2 regions of the Streptomyces sp. NPDC044064 genome follow, and region 2 is predicted to be linked to the other one. Evidence: riboswitches for the same ligand, from Rfam matches in the RefSeq annotation. Region 2 holds a riboswitch; the other holds the start of a gene.

Region 1 (7,253 bases), on a different contig from region 2:
GGCCCTGCGCCACTACGAACAGGGCTATGAGCGGGGCGACGCCCACGGTGCCTACCGGCTGGCCCTCCTCCTCGAAGCGGACGGCAACGCCGACCGGGCGAAAGCCTGGTACCGCAAAGCCGCGGCCCTGGGCCACTGCGCTGCCCTGAAGGCGCTCGGCCAGACGTCCGGGAAGCCGGATACCGTCAAGGAGTGACCAGCCAGCCCAGCCACCCCCACCCCCCGACGGCCCCCGACCTCTTCACCTGGGAGTTCGCAAGCGATCCCTATCCCGCCTACGCCTGGCTCCGCGAGCACGCCCCCGTGCACCGGACCCGGCTGCCCAGCGGGGTCGAGGCCTGGCTGGTCACGCGGTACGCCGATGCCAAGCAGGCTCTCGCCGACCAGCGGCTGAGCAAGAACCCGGCGCATCACGACGAGCCCGCGCACGCGAAGGGGAAGACCGGTATCCCCGGCGAGCGCAAGGCCGAGCTGATGACGCACCTGCTGAACATCGACCCGCCGGACCACACCCGCCTGCGCCGGCTGGTCAGCAAGGCGTTCACGCCCCGCAGGGTCGCCGAGTTCGCGCCCCGGGTGCAGGAGCTGACCGACCACCTCATCGACCAGTTCGCCGAGCGGGGCTCGGCCGACCTCATCCACGAGTTCGCTTTCCCGCTCCCCATCTACGCCATCTGCGACCTGCTCGGCGTCCCGCGCGAGGACCAGGACGACTTCCGGGACTGGGCGGGAATGATGATCCGGCACGGGGGAGGGCCGCGGGGCGGGGTCGCACGGTCCGTCAAGAAGATGCGCGGCTATCTCGCCGAACTCATCCACCGCAAGCGCGAGGCGCTGCCCGCCGAGCCGACCCCGGGCGAGGACCTGATCTCCGGCCTCATCCGCGCCTCCGACCACGGTGAGCACCTCACCGAGAACGAGGCCGCCGCGATGGCCTTCATCCTGCTGTTCGCCGGGTTCGAGACGACCGTGAACCTGATCGGCAACGGCACCTACGCCCTGCTCACCCACCCCGAGCAGCGCCACCGCCTGCAGCGGTCCCTGGCCGCCGGGGAGAGGGACCTCCTGGAGACCGGGGTCGAGGAACTCCTGCGCTACGACGGCCCGGTGGAGCTGGCCACCTGGCGGTTCGCCACCCGGCCGCTCACCATCGGCGGGCAGGACATCGCCGCCGGGGACCCGGTGCTCGTCGTACTCGCCGCCGCCGACCGGGATCCGGAGCGGTTCGCCGACCCGGACGTCCTGGACCTGTCCCGCCGGGACAACCAGCACCTCGGGTACGGCCACGGCATCCACTACTGCCTCGGCGCCCCGCTCGCCCGTCTGGAGGGCCAGAACGCGCTCGGCACCCTCCTCACCCGCCTGCCCGACCTGCGGCTCGGGGCGGACCCGGCCGAGCTGCGCTGGCGCGGCGGGCTCATCATGCGGGGCCTGCGCACCCTCCCCGTGGAGTTCACGCCCGTTCCCTGAGTGCGGCTCGAACGGGCCGGACGCGGGCAGAGGTTCGCCCGGTCGAACATGACAGGCACTCTCTTCTGTGATCTTCACGTGATCTGCGCGGCATTAACTTGTGACAAGTGATCGTCTGCCTATACGTTCACTCATCAGCGTGGCCCCCGAGTTCCATCGGCCACGCCGGCCCCGCTGTCGCACGAAAGGCTTCCGCATGCTCTCCGGGAACGGTCGTCACCGTCGCCCCCGTCAGGCTCCGGCCCTCCTCGTCGCGGCCGGCGTGACCGGCTCCGCCATCGCCATCCCGCTCCTCGGCGCGGCCAGCGCCAACGCGGCCGACGGCACCACGTGGGACAAGGTGGCCGAGTGCGAGAGCGGCGGCTCCTGGAGCGCCGACACCGGCAACGGCTACTACGGCGGCCTGCAGATATCCCAGGACGACTGGGACAAGTACGGCGGCACGACGTACGCCTTCAGCGCCGACCAGGCCAGCCGTTCGCAGCAGATCGCCGTCGCCGAGAAGATTCTCGCCGACCAGGGCACCACTCCCTGGGCCACCTGCGCCCTGCTCTCCGGCATGACCTCGAAGTCCGGCTCCGTGGACGTCGACACGGGCGTCTCGGGCTCCGACTCGGGCTCCGGTCACTCCGGTGACTCCTCCAAGTCCTCGGACTCGTCCAGCTCGGACGACAACTCCGACTCCGACGAGAATTCCGACTCGTCCGGACTGCCGGATTCGCCCTCCTCGTCACCCTCGTCCGACTCCTCCTCGGATGCGAAGGGCAAGCCGTCCCCGAGTGCCGACAAGGGTGCCGACTCCAAGGGTTCCAGCAAGGGTGCAGACACCCCCAAGTCCGACAAATCCGCATCGCCCGGGTCGGGGCAGGCTCAGGATGGCGAGTCCGTCACCACGGATCCCGCAACGGAGGACTCGGACAATTCGTGGCAGACCAGCAGCTCTTGGAGCCTGGTCGACACCGGCGCCCTCGGCAGTGGCGGGCGCCACCGCGGTGGCAGTGCGGATGAAAGTGCGGCAAACGGACAGAATGACGCCCCGTCGGGCCGTCACGCCGGCCGAGAGGCGGGCACCTACGTCGTCCACGAGGGCGACACCCTCGTCTCCATCGCCGACTCCCTTGACCTCGACGGCGGATGGCACGCGCTCTACGCCGAGAACAAGAAGGCCATCGGCGCCGACCCGAACCACATCAGTGCCGGTCAGACCCTGAAAGTCGGTACCGAAAAGGGCGACGAGTAGCGGGAGTTGACGCCCCGCTTCGCTCACTAATGTCCGTTTTGGTGAAAGTGTGGGATGAGTCTCAGAAGCCCTGATCGTCTTTGAAATTCCGCCGATCGCCTGTCTACGGTCAAGGCCGCTCGTCACCACGAGCCCCGGCATCCGCAACGCCGAGTCCTGCCAGCGGTCGCCCGGGAACAGTCGTCGCGTCATGCGCCGTAGGCAGGAGCGGGGGACCCAAGGTAAGCGCCAGGAACGGCAGTTGATGCCGGCACTGGCTTGGGGTGAAGCCGCGTCCCGTGAGGGTCGCGGCCGGGCAACTCAACCGGCCCGAATCCGACAGCTCACCTCGCAGGCGTCGGTGAGGGGATCGATCCATGCTGTTTTCCGGCAAGGGCAAGCACCGTCGTCCGTTCAAGGCCACCCGTGCCATCGCGCTCGCCGGTGTCACCGGCGCCGTCGTCGCCGCCCCGCTGATGGCGGCCGGCAACGCCTCCGCCGCCACCGCCTCCGAGTGGGACGCGGTCGCCCAGTGCGAGTCCGGCGGCAACTGGTCGATCAACACCGGCAACGGCTACTACGGCGGCGTGCAGTTCTCCGCCTCCACCTGGGCCGCCTACGGCGGCACGGCCTACGCCGCCCGCGCCGACCTGGCCACCAAGCAGCAGCAGATCACCGTCGCCGAGAAGGTCCTCGCCTCCCAGGGCAAGGGTGCCTGGCCGGTCTGCGGCACGGGCCTGTCGAGCACCCCGTACAGCGGTACCGCGGCGGCCCCGTCGAGCGGCAGCTCCTCGAAGACCACCACGACCACCACCCGCGCCGCCGAGCCGCAGGCCGCCTCCCGCTCCGCCGAGCGTCCGGCCGCGAGCCAGACCGTCACCACCCCGACCGGCAAGAAGGTCAAGAAGGGCGACGGCGAGTACAAGGTGGCCAAGGGCGACACCCTCAGCACGATCGCCGAGAAGCACAAGGTCAAGGGCGGCTGGAAGAAGCTGTTCGAGCTGAACAAGGACATCGTCCAGGACGCGAACCTCATCTACCCGGGCCAGCAGCTGCACCTGAAGTGACACCTGGCTCCCACCGGAACCACAGTGCTCTCACAAGGCCTGCCCCCAATCTGAAGGCCTCGTGAGGGGCATCCCCCCGTCCCCACGGGCTCCCCGCCCCGGCGCGTTTTCCCCCGTACGCGCCGGGGCGGGGTTGTTTGTGTCCCCAGCCTGCTCCCCGCCCCGATTCCTCTCCGTCTTCCCGCCCGTTTCCCACTCTTCGGCCGGGCCTCATCCACAGGCCTCTTTGTTCCGAGCCTGAACAATAGGTACGGTCTCCCTGTTCCTACCTGTCCACGGGACGGTCGGTCGGTGGCCGAAGCCCCCGGGACGGTTAGGCTCTAGGCGCAAGGCACACAAGCCCCGCACAACCAGCGTCACATCCACGAAGGAGATGCTCGTGCCGTCCATCGACGTCGTCGTAGCCCGGGAAATCCTGGACTCCCGAGGCAACCCCACGGTCGAGGTCGAGGTCGGCCTCGACGACGGCAGCACGGGTCGTGCCGCCGTCCCGTCCGGCGCCTCCACCGGTGCCTTCGAAGCCATCGAGCTGCGCGACGGTGACCCGAACCGCTACCAGGGCAAGGGTGTCGAGAAGGCCGTCCTCGCCGTCATCGAGCAGATCGGCCCGGAGCTGGTCGGCTACGACGCCACCGAGCAGCGCCTGATCGACCAGGCCATGTTCGACCTGGACGCCACCGACAACAAGGGCTCCCTCGGCGCCAACGCCATCCTCGGCGTCTCCCTCGCCGTGGCCCACGCCGCCTCCGAGGCCAGCGACCTCCCGCTCTTCCGCTACCTGGGCGGCCCGAACGCGCACCTGCTGCCGGTGCCGATGATGAACATCCTGAACGGCGGCTCGCACGCCGACTCCAACGTGGACATCCAGGAGTTCATGATCGCCCCGATCGGCGCGGAGTCCTTCTCCGAGGCCCTGCGCTGGGGCACCGAGGTCTACCACACCCTCAAGAAGGTCCTGAAGGGCAAGGGCCTGTCCACCGGTCTCGGCGACGAGGGCGGCTTCGCCCCGAACCTCGGCTCCAACCGCGAGGCCCTCGACCTCATCCTCGAGGCCATCAAGCAGGCCGGCTACATCCCCGGTGAGCAGATCGCGCTCGCGCTCGACGTCGCCGCGTCCGAGTTCTACAAGGACGGCAAGTACGAGTTCGAGGGCAAGTCCCGCTCGGCCGCCGAGATGACGGAGTACTACGAGGAGCTCGTGGCGGCCTACCCGCTCGTCTCCATCGAGGACCCGCTGTTCGAGGACGACTGGGCCGGCTGGAAGGTCATCACCGACAAGCTCGGCGACAAGGTCCAGCTGGTCGGCGACGACCTGTTCGTCACCAACCCGGAGCGCCTGGCCCGCGGCATCGAGGAGGGCACCGCCAACGCCCTGCTCGTGAAGGTGAACCAGATCGGTTCGCTGACCGAGACCCTGGACGCCGTCGAGCTGGCCCAGCGCAACGGCTTCAAGTGCATGATGTCCCACCGCTCCGGCGAGACCGAGGACGTCACCATCGCCGACCTGGCCGTCGCCACCAACTGCGGCCAGATCAAGACCGGCGCCCCGGCCCGCTCCGAGCGCGTCGCCAAGTACAACCAGCTGCTGCGCATCGAGGAGATCCTCGACGACGCCGCGGTCTACGCGGGCCGCTCGGCCTTCCCCCGTTTCAAGGGCTGACCCATCTCGGGCTAAGCCTTAGCCAGTCGTACGTACGTCCCCGTACCCGGTCCCGTACCGTGTGCGGGGACGTACGCACGTGTGAAGGGGAGGCGGGGACATGGCCGTGAAGGACCGGGACCGGTTCTCCACCGCGACCAGGCTCAAGCTGCTCGGCGAGCAGACGGCGGCCCGCGTCTACCGCTCCCAGACCAAGCGGCAGGCTCGCCGCTCCCGCCTCACCGGCCGCGCGGCGCTGCTCGCGCTCGTGCTGTGCTCGCTGATCGTCGCGCTCGCCTATCCGATGCGGCAGTACGTCTCCCAGCGCGCCGAGATCGCCGACCAGCAGCGGCAGCAGGAACAGGCCCGCAAACGGGTGGAACAGCTGCGCGACCTCAAGGCGCGCTGGCAGGACGACGCCTATGCCGAGCAGCAGATCCGGCGCCGGCTGCACTATGTGATGCCCGGTGAGACCGGGTACGTCGTGATCGACCCGGGTGCGGCCAAGCAGGCCCGCGCCGACCTCGGGGCCGCCCACCGGCCCTGGTACGCGAACGTCTGGGACGGGGTCGACAAGTCCGACGCCTCCGACCAGTGAACCGACAGAAAGACAGCTGAACACAGTCATGGAAACGCCTCCGCCGCCCACTCCGCGTACCGAGCCGACCGACGCGGACGTCGAGGCCTTCAAGCAGCAGCTCGGGCGTCCGCCGCGCGGGCTGAGGGCGATCGCGCACCGGTGCCCGTGCGGGCAGCCGGACGTCGTGGAGACCGCCCCGCGGCTGCCGGACGGCACGCCCTTCCCGACGACGTACTACCTGACGTGCCCGCGCGCCGCCTCGGCGATCGGCACGCTGGAGGCGGACGGCGTCATGAAGGAGATGACGGAGCGACTGCAGAACGACCCCGAGCTGGCCGCCGCGTACCGGGCCGCGCACGAGGACTACATCCGGCGCCGGGACGAGATCGAGGTCCTGGAGGGCTTCCCGAGCGCGGGCGGCATGCCGGACCGGGTGAAGTGCCTGCACGTGCTGGTGGGCCACTCGCTGGCCGCCGGCCCGGGCGTGAACCCGCTCGGCGACGAGGCGATCGCCATGCTGCCGGAGTGGTGGCGCAAGGGGCCGTGCGTGCAGCCGCTCGTGGCGCCCGACCCGGCGGACGAGCACCCGGGCGAGGAGGGCGCGGTCCTCGACCCCGCCGAGGTCCGCAGCGGCTTCTACGCCGGCAGGCCGCCGGTCGCCGAGGGCTTCTCGCGTGTCGCGGCCGTCGACTGCGGTACGAACTCGATCCGGCTGCTCGTCGCCGACGTGAACCCGGCGACCGGTGAGCTGCTGGAGCTGGACCGGCGCATGACGATCGTGCGGCTCGGCCAGGACGTGGACCGCACCGGCCGGCTGGCGCCCGAGGCGCTGGAGCGGACCTTCGCGGCCTGCCGCGAGTACGCGGACGTCATTCGTGAACTCGGCGCCGCCAAGGTGCGGTTCGTCGCCACCTCGGCCTCCCGGGACGCGGAGAACCGGGACGACTTCGTGCGCGGTGTCGTCGACATCCTCGGTGTCGAGCCCGAGGTCATCAGCGGCGACCGGGAGGCCGAGTTCTCCTTCACCGGTGCCACGAAGGAGCTCAAGGGCCGCGAGGACCTCGCCAAGCCCTACCTGGTCGTCGACATCGGCGGCGGCTCCACCGAGTTCGTGGTGGGCGAGGACCACGTACGGGCCGCGCGGTCCGTCGACGTGGGCTGCGTGCGGATGACCGAGCGGCATCTGGTGCAGGACGGCAAGGTGAGCGACCCGCCCACCGCGGAGCAGATCGCCGCGCTGCGGGCCGACATCGAGGCCGCCCTGGACCTGGGCGAGGA
Region 2 (7,253 bases):
GCCGAAGGGCCGGCCTCGCGTCTCGTCCAGGCAGGGGTAGTAGACCTGGTCGAAGAAGTGCTTGAGGGCGCCGGACATGTAGCCGAGGTTCGCCGGGGTGCCGAGGAGGTAGCCGTCGGCCTCCAGGACGTCGGAGGCGGTGGCGGAGAGGGCGGCCCGCCGTACGACGCGGACGCCCTCGATCTCCGGCGTGGTCGCGCCGGAGACGACGGCCTCGAACATGGCCTGGCAGTTGGGCGAGGGCGTGTGATGGACGATCAGCAAGGTAGGCACGTGCCGAACCCTGCCCTGCGGGCGCCGCGGTCCGCAAACGGCACCCGGCGCGCGGCATTGTGGGCGGTGGGACGGGAGTGCGACGATGCCGGGCACCTGGCGGGACACGGGAGGAGCGGTCTTGGGCGAGGACGAGCAGCGGGCACCGGCAGCCGTGGTGTTCGACGCACTGGGTCTGGACTACGAGAAGGCGTTCGTGTCGTCCGAGGCGCACCGCGCCTCGCTGCGGTGGCTGCTGGACCGGCTGGAGCCGGGCAGCCGGGTGCTGGACGTGGGCAGCGGGACGGGACGGCCGACCGCGCAGACCCTCGCCGGGGCGGGGCACAGCGTGCTGGGCGTCGACGTCTCCCCGGTGATGGTCGACATCGCCGCCCGGCAGGTGCCCGAGGCCGAGTTCCGGCTCGCCGACATCCGTGAACTGCCGCTCCCGGAGGGCTCGTTCGACGCGGTGTGCGGGTACTTCTCGCTGCTGCAGATGTCCCGCGCCGAGCAGTTGGCCGTCGTGGGCCGCATGGCTCGTGCCCTGCGGCCCGGCGGGCTCGCGGTGCTGGCCACCGTGCCCCTCGACGTGGAGGCCGTCGATGCGGTGTTCATGGGGCAGCCGGTGCGGGTGACGAGCTTCGCCGCCGGGGACTTCACGCGGCTGGTGACCGGGGCGGGCCTGACGGTCCTGTCCGAGGAGCACGCCACGTTCTCCCCGGCCCATCCCGACGCCGTACCCGAGCCCCACCTGTTCCTGCACTGCCGGCGCGACGGCGACTGAGCACGCCCCCATCACCGGCCCCCTCTCAATGCGTACGGCTGTGCCGATGTCCTCGGTTACAGTGGCGGCGCTCAACAGGAGGGGAAACGACAGTGCAGGTCAGGGTGGGGTCCGTGCGGGGCAGGGTGGTCCAGGCGGTGGTGCTGGCGGCGGTACTGGGAGGTTGCTCCCAGTCGCCGGACGGGGAGGCGAAGGCGACGGGTAGCCCGTCGGCCGCCGGGAGCGCGGGGGCCGAGAGTGCCGTCGCGGCGCGCGGCGGCACCGTCGGCGCCGCCGGTTCGGCCTGCGAACTGCCCGTCAGCTTCGACGTCGCCAAGAGCTGGAAGCCCAAGGGGATCGACGCGGAGAAGGAACTGTCGAAGGCGTCGAAGGGGTCGGACGGCGACCTCGGCGGAGCAGTCGCCGACGCCTTCCTCCGCCAGGGCCCGGTCACCACCGCCTGTGAGATCGACGCCAAGCCCGCCGGCAGGATCGGCTTCCTGCGGGTGTGGACCGGCGAGCCCGGCGACGCCGACGCGCGCACCGTCCTGCGGCAGTTCGTCGCCGCCGAGGACAACACCAGCAAGGAGAAGTACCGCTCCTTCAGGACGGCCACCGGCCTGTCCGGCGTGGAGGTGGAGTACCTCTACACGAGCAAGCTGCTGGAGGAGACGAAGAAGGAGAGCGCCCTGGCGGTCTCCACGCCCGACGGCCCGGTCGTGCTGCACCTCGGCGGGATGGACACCGAGGAGCACAACGCCATGGTGCCCGCCTACGAACTCGCCAAGCAGACCCTGCGCGTCCGCTGACGAGCACCGCGGCTCCGGACGACGGAACGGCGGCCGCACCGCTGGAGGGTGGGGCCGCCGTTCCGCCGTTCCGTGCCGTGCGGTCAGTACCTCAAGCGCTTGGCCCGGAGCAGCATGACGAGGCCGGACAGGGCGAGCAACATGCCGATGGCCGCGGGCCACAGGTGTGCGCCGGTCTCGGCGAGGCCGCCGCCCTGGACCGCCTGGGGTTCCGTTTGGTTGGCGGGGGGCTGCGCCTGCGCGGCCGGGGACTCGGCGGCCTGACCGCCGGCAGGGGTCCGGGTGGCCTGGCCGACCTCGCCGGCGCCCGAGTCGGACGGCGCGGCCGGGGAAGCCTTGTCGGCCTTCGCGGGAGCGGTCTGCCCGCCCTCGCTGTCCTGCTTGGTCCGGCCGTCCTGCTGGGAGGACTGGCTGTCGTGCTTGGCGGGCTTGTCGTGCTTGGTGGTGTTCGCCGGCGAGGTCGTCGCGTCGGTCCTGGGCTCCTGCGTCGCTTCGGAGGAGGCCGGGGCGGGCTCGGCCGGGGTGCTCGTGGCGGGTTCGGCCGTGGCACCGCCGGTGCCCGTGCCCGGGGCGTCCGACGCACCGTTGTCGTCGCTCGGGCTCGGGGCCGTGGTGGCACCGGAGTCGTCATCGCCGCGGGGTCCGCAGGTCCGGCCGGAGTTGATGCAGTCGACCATCTCGCGCATCAGGTCCTCGTCGAAGACGTTGATGAAGTCGCCGTGGTCGGTGACCGGCTTGTGCAGCTGCTCGGGGAAGGAGTCCACCGCGAAGAACGGCACCGTCCGCCCGCCGTCGTCCAGGCTCGGCGCGGCGACGTCGTAGACGATGCGCTGGACCAGCTGCGGGATCGCCCGGAAACCCTCGGGACAGGCGCCGTCGGGGCCGGCGAAGGCCACGTGGGTGCGGTGGTTGGCGCTGTCGATGTTGCGGCCGTCCCAGCAGCTCTGGAAGTGGAAGGTGCGCACCACGTCGCTGCCGGACGGACACAGCGGGTACTTGTCCTTCAGCTGCCGGTCCTCGAAGCCGGTGCAGCTCCATGAGGCGTTGGCGTTGGTGGGGCCGTTGACGAAGGCCTTGGCGTCGCCGGTGATGATGCGCAGCAGGCGCGGCATCTCGGTGACCTTGCCGCGCGGGCTGCCCACGAAGGTCAGCGTCACCTGCTTGGCCGTGACGATCTGGCCCGCGTTGCCCTCCGTGCCGCCGCCCGGGGCGCCGGCGTCCCGTTCCTGCTTGCCGTTCTGCAGCCGCAGCACCGGCCAGTAGTACGTGGACTTGTCGCCCTGGTCCACACAGCTGGTCTGGGCGTTGGCCAGGACGTCGTCGCTGGCGAAGGCGTTGTTGGACTGGTTGCCGATGTAGTCGTGGAAGTGGTGGGCGCCGTTGGAGACGCCGGGTGCGACGATCACGTTGTCCGAGTTGAACAGGCCGCCCGCGTTGACACCGCACTCGGAGGTGAACGTGCCGCGCGAGGCGTCGTCCTGCTGGGGCGGGTTCGGCACGTTCGGCTGTACGGAGGTGATGTCCGCGTAGTCGGAGGCGACGGGGCCGTTGCCGCCCTGGCCGGCACCGTTCTGGCCCTGGCCGGAGCCCTGCTGGGCTCCGTCGCTCGGGGCGGCGCTGCCCTGGCCGGCGTTGCCGGTGTCACCGCCCGCACCGTCCTGGGCGGGGCGCAGGGTGCAGGCGGCGAGGGACTCCAGTCCTTCCGGCCGGTCGCCCGCCTGGTCGATGGCGGCGGCGATCCGCTCGATCGTGGCCGACCGCTTCTCCTTCAGCGGGTTCATGATGGGCTCGTCCGCGGCCGTGGGGTCCTGGCGCACGGACTCGGCCGACGCCTGAAGTTGCTGGTACGCGGCCGCTGTCTGCTGGTCCAGCTGGGCGAGTTCACGGTCGACGGCCTCACGGGCGTCGTCCGGCACCGTCGTCAGGCGGCTGCCGACGTCCGGGCAGTCGATCGTGGCCATGCCCGCGGAGCGGACCTGTCCGGTCGCGTCGGTGCCGCCGCCCCATGTGCCCTCGGTGGCCGAGGCGTAGACATTCGCCGCGACGAGCCCGCCTCCGCCCAGCATCAGGGCGACCGCTGCGAAGGTCGCGCGTCGTGCACGGGTCGGGCGTCTGCGCGTGTTGCGTCCCACGGAAGTACCTCTGAGTCTGTCGAGCGGCTCGCATGGAAATCCCCCGCCCCATACGGATCCGAGCGCCCGAGTGTTCAGGCGTCCCGAGAATTCATCAGAATCTCATAGGCACCGTGCCACCCAGAGGGTGAGTCATCTCGAATGCCAAGACGAACATCACATATCTGTATCGGACATTACGCACTTCAACCTTCACACGGGCCACACAAATTGGCTAGGTTGACGGCCAGGCCGCACGGCTCCCCCGGCGAACCGCGCCGGGCCGCGTGGCCTCCGCCGAATCCGGTGCACCGTGGAGTGCGACCGGAACCGGGGACCCGACCGACTTCGGGGTGAATCGGCCAACGCCCTTGCAGGCGAAGGCCGTAGGGCACGCCTTCCGGAACCGACCGCCCGAACCCGACAGCTGACTCGGTAGGCGGAGCACGGAAGGAGTGCGTCCCTTCATGGCGACGGACAGCCGCGACGAGGTCCGGCAGCGGATCAACTCCCTCTACGACCGGGCCGAGGTCGACACGGGGAACTTCAACGCGACACGGGCCATGGCGGGGGCGACACGGACTCGTGGTGTTCCGCTGGCCAAGCGGCCGGAGCGGCGCTCGGATCCGGCGCTCGACGAGGTGGCCAAGGAGTGGTTCGATGGGGCGCGGGCCAAGCTCGGCCCCTCCGTACCCGCGGTCCTGCCGGCGGACCGGATGCCCGACCGGCCGGCCACCCCGGCCCGTTCCTCGGACCGCGGCGGCGGCGATCGCCCCGGTGGTGACCGGGAGGCGCCGCGACGCGGTCTGCCGGAGCTGCCCGCCGGACCCTCGGGGCGGACGGATGCCCGTGCGCTGCCGGAGCTGCCGAGTGGGGCCGTAGCCGAGCTGACCGCTCGGTCCGTCCCCGAACTTACGAGCCGCGCCGTTCCCGAACTGACCAGCCGGGCCATGGAAGCAGCGGGCGACCGCACCGCGCTGGAACTCCCCGGCCGAGCCGCTGCCGAGCCGCCGAGCCGGGCCATGCTGGAACCGGCGGGCCGTACCTCGGCGCAGCCGGCCGCCCTGCCTCTCCCCGCCGCCCCGGCGGCCCCGCAGCAGGAGCCCCGGGCACTGCCCGCCCCCGCCGCGGGGTCCCGGCGGCCCGCCCCGGCGGCCTCCAAGGCGGAGAACCGGCGCAAACTCGCCGCGGCCCGGGACGTGTTGTCCCGCGGCAACGCCCTGGGCCCCGCAGCCGCCACGCCGGACGCCCTGGGCGCCGCGGGGGGCCAGGCGTCGCAGCCGGCCGAGGACCAGTGGCGCGCACCGCAGTGGGCGGCACCCGGTGTGTTCCCGGCACAGGATGCGGCCGGCTCGCTCGGCGCGGCCGCGCTTCCTGCGGGCACCGAGCCCTACAACCGCCCGGCCACGACGGCCCCTCTGCCCGACACGGGCTCCTTCGCCACGCCACTGCCCGCAGGCCTTCAGCCCGACACCGGGTCCTTCGCGGCGCCACTTCCGGCCGCCACCAGCGCCTTTGCCTCCCCCCTCCCCACCGACACCGGGTCCTTCGCCGCACCGCTTCCGGCCGACACCGGGTCCTTCACCGCACCCCTCCCCACCGACACCGGCGCCTTCGTGGCGCCTCTCCCCACCGACACCGGGGCCTTCGCGGCACCCCTTCCGACCGACACCGGCGCCTTCGCCTTCCCCCTCCCCACCGACACCGGGTCCTTCGCCGCACCACTTCCGACCGACACCGGCGCCTACGCCGCGCCGCTTCCGGCCGACGCCGGCGCCTTCGCCTTCCCCCTCCCCACCGACACCGGGTCCTTCGCGGCACCCCTTCCGACCGACACCGGCGCTTTCGCCGCGCCGCTTCCGGCCGACACCGGATCCTTCGCCTTCCCCCTCCCCACCGACACGGGGGCCTTCGCCGCGCCGCTTCCGGCCGACACCGGATCCTTCGCCTTCCCCCTCCCCACCGACACGGGGGCCTTCGCCGCACCCCTCCCCACCGACACCGGATCCTTCACCCCGCCCGTAACCGCCGGCGCCCCCACGTTCACCCCACCCCCGGTTCCTGCCCCTGCCCCTGCCGCAGTCGCCCCCTTCCCGACCGGCACCGGCTCCTTCGCCGCGCCTGTCACCACCGTTCCCACCACAACCGTTCCCACCACGACCGACACCGGCTCGTACGCGCCCGCCACCACCGCCCCGCAGTCGCCCCACGCCCTACGCGCCGAGAAGGCCATCGCCTTCGCTCGGGCGCAGGTCGGGAAGCCGTGTGTGTGGGGTGCGACCGGGCCGGACTCGTACGACTGCTCCAGCCTCACCCAGGCGGCATGGAAGGCGGCCGGGGTCACGCTGCCGCGGGCCGCGCACCAGCAGGCGCTCGGGGGCACGCCGGTCACGCTGGCCGGACTCGAACCAGGTGACCTCGTCCTCTTCTTCGACGACGACCGGCATGTGGGCCTGCACACCGGCGGCGGCATGATGATCCATGCGCCGGGCCCGGGGTCGTACATCCGCGAGGAGTCGATCTACGGCGCCGGGGAGGCGGCGATCCACCGGGTGATCCGGCCGGCGTGACGCCGCGGGCGGACTCGCCTCAGCCCGGTCGGCGCCGTCGCGCGCGCCAGCTCTCGTAGTGGTCGAGCAAGGTTTCGGCCACCGGCCGGTAGGTGAGCCCCAGTTCGTCGACACCGCGGCGGTTGTCGACGCGGAAGCGGATGCCGAGGTGCTTGCGTATGTAGTCCTGAGTGAGGCCGAAGGAGGGACCCAGGATGCGTACCGGCCAGTGCGGGAGCGCGGTGCGCGGCAGGCGCGGGTCGTAGGGGTGGCGGGTGCGGATGATGCGTGCCATCTCGTGGAACGACGTCATCGCATCGGCCGCCACGATGTAGCGGCCCTTGGCCCCGGGGTTCTCGGCGGCCGCGATGTGCGCGTCGGCCACGTCCCGCACGTCGGCCGTGGTGAAGCTGAAGTCGGGGGCGCCGTAGCAGAAGTAGCCCTTGAACAGCTCGTCGAGAAGGAAGAGGCTGCCGGACTCGGAGGCGGGGGTGAGGGAAGGGCCCAGTATCAGGCCGGGGTTGACGGACACCATGCGCCAGCGGCCCTGTGCGGCCTCGGCCTCCCAGGCCGCGCGTTCGGCGACGGTCTTGGCGTAGTGGTAGGGGTTGTTCTCGGGCGTGCTGGTGGTGTTGAAGTACCGCTCGGACAGCACCTGGCCGTCCATGTGCAGGACGTCCGCGTAGTCACCGAACACCGCGCCCACGGTGGAGGTGAACACCAGGGTCCGGACCTCCGGGGTCCGCGCGATGCTCGCCAGCACGTTGCG

Evidence for each region. Region 2 has a riboswitch for cyclic di-AMP ahead of AC07DS_RS00655 (C40 family peptidase). Riboswitches for the same ligand answer to the same signal wherever they lie in the genome.
Region 1: another riboswitch for cyclic di-AMP. It lies ahead of AC07DS_RS13010 (transglycosylase family protein); the one in region 2 lies ahead of AC07DS_RS00655 (C40 family peptidase).

What each region holds. Positions count from the first base shown of each region.
Region 1 is NZ_JBWKFN010000006.1:333,385-340,637, forward strand. It holds gene AC07DS_RS12995 (tetratricopeptide repeat protein) at 1-196, shown strand, start outside; gene AC07DS_RS13000 (cytochrome P450 family protein) at 193-1,470, shown strand; gene AC07DS_RS13005 (transglycosylase family protein) at 1,667-2,710, shown strand; cyclic di-AMP (ydaO/yuaA leader) riboswitch at 2,894-3,062, shown strand; gene AC07DS_RS13010 (transglycosylase family protein) at 3,067-3,756, shown strand; gene eno (phosphopyruvate hydratase) at 4,130-5,416, shown strand; gene AC07DS_RS13020 (FtsB family cell division protein) at 5,517-5,993, shown strand; partial or broken gene AC07DS_RS13025 (DUF501 domain-containing protein) at 6,022-6,423, shown strand; gene AC07DS_RS13030 (Ppx/GppA phosphatase family protein) at 6,682-7,253, shown strand, end outside.
Region 2 is NZ_JBWKFN010000001.1:130,510-137,762, forward strand. It holds gene AC07DS_RS00635 (flavodoxin family protein) at 1-273, opposite strand, end outside; gene AC07DS_RS00640 (class I SAM-dependent methyltransferase) at 359-1,036, shown strand; gene AC07DS_RS00645 (lipoprotein) at 1,129-1,824, shown strand; gene AC07DS_RS00650 (DUF1996 domain-containing protein) at 1,908-3,890, opposite strand; cyclic di-AMP (ydaO/yuaA leader) riboswitch at 4,221-4,392, shown strand; gene AC07DS_RS00655 (C40 family peptidase) at 4,403-6,505, shown strand; gene AC07DS_RS00660 (NAD-dependent epimerase/dehydratase family protein) at 6,525-7,253, opposite strand, start outside.